Regions from separate parts of the Caulobacter sp. GW821-FHT09B11 genome, predicted to be linked through region 2. Evidence: riboswitches for the same ligand, from Rfam matches in the RefSeq annotation. Region 2 holds a riboswitch; the other holds the start of a gene.
What was found. Region 2 has a riboswitch for cobalamin ahead of metE (5-methyltetrahydropteroyltriglutamate--homocysteine S-methyltransferase). Riboswitches for the same ligand answer to the same signal wherever they lie in the genome.
Positions count from the first base shown of each region.

Region 1: it holds a riboswitch for cobalamin, as region 2 does, so the genes downstream of both, AC07N1_RS16585 (TonB-dependent receptor plug domain-containing protein) here and metE (5-methyltetrahydropteroyltriglutamate--homocysteine S-methyltransferase) in region 2, are expected to answer to the same signal.

Region 1 is NZ_JBWKPK010000022.1:13,539-15,718, reverse strand. It holds gene AC07N1_RS16585 (TonB-dependent receptor plug domain-containing protein) at 1-796, opposite strand, end outside; cobalamin riboswitch at 903-1,103, opposite strand; gene cobU (bifunctional adenosylcobinamide kinase/adenosylcobinamide-phosphate guanylyltransferase) at 1,142-1,657, shown strand; gene AC07N1_RS16575 (response regulator transcription factor) at 1,789-2,145, shown strand; gene AC07N1_RS16570 (hypothetical protein) at 2,130-2,180, opposite strand, start outside.
Region 2 is NZ_JBWKPK010000031.1:26,331-28,510, reverse strand. It holds gene metE (5-methyltetrahydropteroyltriglutamate--homocysteine S-methyltransferase) at 1-900, opposite strand, end outside; cobalamin riboswitch at 1,014-1,228, opposite strand; gene AC07N1_RS20250 (PepSY domain-containing protein) at 1,386-1,703, shown strand; gene AC07N1_RS20245 (response regulator transcription factor) at 1,830-2,180, shown strand, end outside.

The DNA.
Region 1 (2,180 bases), on a different contig from region 2:
TGTCGGCGAAGGCGTAGAGCGGGGCGGGGAAGCCGTCGAACTCGTTCTTCGAGGCGGCGTACGACGTGCGCAGGTCGACGGTGGCCCAGTCGGTGACGTTCAGGTCCAGGCGGCCGCTGACCCCAGCGTTGCGGTAGCCGTCCTTTTCCTTGCCGCCGTACGACTTGCCGAAGGCCGAGACGCCGTCGGTAGTGTAGTAGGCGCCGGCGATCCGCCAGCCGCCCCAGTCGCCGCCGGCGCTGAGCGCGGCGTTGCCGTAGGCGGTGTCGCGCGAGCCGACCTCGGTCGCCAGCTGGGTGGTCAGCGGGCCGCTGGGCGTGGCGGTCAGCAGGTTGACGACGCCGCCGATGGCCTGGCTGCCCCACAGGGTCGACTGCGAGCCGCGCAGCACCTCGATGCGGTTGACGTTGCCGGCCAGCAGGGTGGCGAAGTTGTAGCCGCCGCCGGTCGAGGACGGATCGTTCAGCTTGACGCCGTCGATCAGCACCACGGTCTGGTCGGTCTCGGCGCCGCGGATGCGCAGCTGGGTCGTGCCGCCGACGCCGCCGTTGCGGGTGACGGTGACGCCCGGGGTGCGCGACAGCAGGTCGGAGATCACGACGGCCTGGGCCTTCTTCAGGGCCTCGGCGTCGATCACGGTCATGCTGGTCGAGACTTCCGACAGCTTTTCAGGCTCGCGACCGGCGGTGACCACCACCTGATCGACTTCGGCCACGGCCGTATCGGCGAAAGCCAGGCCAGGCAGGGCCAGGGCGGGAACTGCGGCCGCGAGGGCCAGCAGGGAAACAGGGCGCATGTCATTCCTCCGTGCGCGACAAGAAGGAGCGTGTTCTGGTGAACACGCCCGGACCGAAGCGTCGCCATGCGGGAAGACCCGATCGTACGGCGCACCCCGGCCGGACGAAGGACGACTGCGACAGGCAGGTCTCCTGGCTCGCGGGTCATCGTTGCTGCGCGTCGCCTTCCCAGCTCTTTTCCGAGGAACAGACCCAGTGGCGTGTGACGCGCGAACTCGCCGCTTACAGTTGCGGGGGCAGCCCGGGTTTCACACCCGAGTTCCCTTTTCATCCTCTTTGGGAGGAACCTGTCGCGCCGGCTGGACTATAGGGTGCGCTGCACACCGTCAATCTGGAGTTCCCCGTTGTCACTGACACTCGTTCTGGGCGGCGCGCGTTCGGGTAAGAGCGCCTTCGCGCAAGGGGCGGCCGAGGCGATGGCAGCCGCGGTCGGCGTCCGGCCGGTGATGATCGTCACCGCCCAGGCCTTCGACGCCGAGATGGAGGAGCGCATCGCCCGCCACCAGGCCGATCGCGGCCAGGCCTGGACCACCCTGGAGGCGCCCTTCGATCTCGTTTCCGCCTTGCGCGGCCTGCCGTCGGGCAGCGTGGCGGTGGTCGATTGCCTGACCCTTTGGTTGACCAACCTCATGCTGGCGGAAAAAGATCTCTCGACCGAAGCGGCAGCGCTGGTCGCGGCGGCCTCGGCCGTCGACGGCGAACTCTGGCTGGTGTCCAACGAGGTCGGCTGGGGCGTCGTGCCCGACAACGCCTTGGCCCGCAGGTTCCGCGACGAGGCCGGCCGTCTGCATCAGGCCCTGGCGGCCGTCGCCGACGCCGTTGAACTGGTCGTCGCTGGGCTAAGCCTGCGGATGAAGTGATTCTCGGCGCTCCCGCCCCGATTGCTCAACTTTCGGCGATGCGACGATTGCGCACGCTGACACCGGGGGCGCAGGCATGGTTAAGACCTATTTACACATTCGAATTCACTTAATTCGACGGGCGGGCTGCCATGCGACGGATCCTCATCGCCGAAGACGACATGCTGCTCGGCGGCGTCTACGAGATCCTGCTGGAAGAGGCGGGTTTCGAGGTGCTGTGGAGCCGTGACGGCCAGGAAGCGCTGGAAGCCTTCGAGGCCTTCGCGCCCGACCTGCTGATCACCGACAACGCCATGCCGCGCATGACCGGCGCCGAACTGATCCGTTCGCTCGAAGGGCGGGGGACGCCGGTGCTGATGGTCTCGGCCAGCGATCCGCGCGTGCTGAAGGTCGAGCCCGACCTGTGGCTCGAAAAGCCGGTGACGCCGGCCAGGCTGCTGTCGGCGGTGCGCGCCATGGAGCGCGCCGGCGTTCAGGCCGCGGCCTGAAGTCCCAGCGCGACGGCGGTCGCCAGAAGTCCAAG
Region 2 (2,180 bases):
GGCCAGGGCGAGGACAGCGTCCAGGTCCTGCGGAGCGCGGACCAGATCCAGGTGCAGGCCCTCGACCGGCAGGTTGGCGGCGGTGGCGAGGTTGTCACCATAGGTCCCGAAATAGCTGGCGAGAAGAATGCTGATGCGCGGGGCGGCGTGGGTCAGGGCGCCGTAGGCGCGGCGGATCTCGGCGCGCTCGAAGTCGGTGAGGTCGAGCGCCAGGCAGGGCTCGTCGACCTGCACCCAGTCGGCGCCGGCGGCGGCCAGGCGCTGGAGCAGCTCGGCGTAGACCGGCAGCAGGGCCGACAGCAGGGAGAGGGGCTGGAAGTCCTTCGCCTTCGACTTGGCCAGCTTGAGGAAGGTGACGGGGCCGAGGATCACCGGGCGGGTGTGGATCCCCCGGGCCTTGGCCTCGAGGAAGGCGTCGACGACCTTGGTCGAGGCCAGGGTGAAGGCCTGGCCGGGGGCCAGTTCAGGCGCGAGGTAGTGGTAGTTGGTGTCGAACCACTTGGTCATCTCCATGGCCGGCAAGCCGGTCCCGGAGGCTTCGTGCGAACAGCCGTGGTCGCAGGTTTCTCTGCCCTGCGTTCCGCCACCTTGCGTCCCTCTGGCCATGGCGAAGTAGAGCGGCAGGTCCATCGGACCGCCGGTCCAGCCGTAGACGGCCGGGACGGCGCCGACCATGACGGCGGTGTCGAGCACGTGGTCGTAGAGCGAGAAGTCGCCGCTGGGGACGTGGTCGACCCCGAGGTCGGCCTGGCGGCGCCAGGCCAGGGCGCGCAGGGCGGCGGCTTCGGTCTCCAGCCCTTCGGCGTCGAGACGGCCGGCCCAGTGGGCTTCGAGGGCGGTCTTCAGGCGGCGCTGCGGGCCGATGCGGGGAAAGCCGAGGGCGGCGACGGTGACGGTCATTTCATAGCCTCTGTCTCGATGGTGACGGAGGCTGGACGGGGCGCAGGCATAGGCGCGCGAACGGGCTGGCCGACCCGCGCCTGGACTAGCGACCAGACCGGGCACCCCGCCGGAGGACGTTATCTGTCGAGGCAGGTCTCCTGGCTCGCGGGTCGACGCCGCCGTCCTGGCCTTCCCGATGCGCCACCGAGTCGAGTTCGGCGCATCAGTGACACGTATCGGACGGCCGCTCGCCGCTCACAGTTGCGGGGGCAGCGCCGGTTTCACACCGGCTTCCCTCTTAGCTTTGGACGCAAAACGTCCGCAGACCACGACCCGCTTATCAAGCCTGGGTCGGCCGGCATTGTCAACAAGGACATAAAGATATCTTTATGTGATTTTAGATTGTGGTCGGGCGGGGCCTTGGACCGTGACAGGACGTCGCACACCGTTCATAAACCCCGCGTTCAGTCTCCATTCAGCCGTGCTCCTCTAAACCGGACGACATGAAGCCGATCCGCGCCATACTCGCCGCAGCCGCCATCGTCGCCGCCCTTCCGGGCGCGGCTCTGGCCCAGCGCGGCCCGGACTCGCTGGGCGCCGACTGGCGCGCCCGGCAGGACCAGGCGCGTGGCGGCGTGCAGTCGGGCCGCCTGGTGCCGCTGAGCGCGGTCATCGACAATATCGCCCGCCGCACCCCCGGCCGCCTGCTCGACGCAGGGCTGGAGGGGCGCAACTATCGCATCCGCTGGGCGACCACGGACGGCCGCCGAATCGACTTCATCGTCGACGCCGAGAGCGGCCGCATCCTCAGCGGCGGGTAGAGCGTGACGGCTGAGACCATGAGCGATTTCGGCGTTCGTCACGCTCTACCTTTTGCTTGCGAGCCTGTTTATCCGGTTCGGACGGGACCGTCCGAACCGGACAGGCTCTAGGGAGTTCCTCGAGACATGCGCATCCTGCTCGTCGAAGACGATCCCGACCTGTCGCGCCAGCTGAAGCTGGCCCTCTCCGACGCGGGTTACGCCGTCGACCACGCCGCCGATGGCGAGGAAGCCCAGTTCCTGGGCGAGACCGAGCCCTATGACGCGGTGATCCTGGACCTCGGCTTGCCCAAGGTGGACGGGGTGTCGGTGCTGGAGCGCTGGCGGCGCGGCAATGTCGCCACGCCGGTGCTGATCCTGACCGCCCGCGGCGCCTGGAGCGAAAAGGTCGCCGGCTTCGACGCCGGGGCCGACGACTACCTGACCAAGCCTTTCCACACCGAAGAGCTGCTGGCGCGCCTGCGGGCGCTGCTGCGG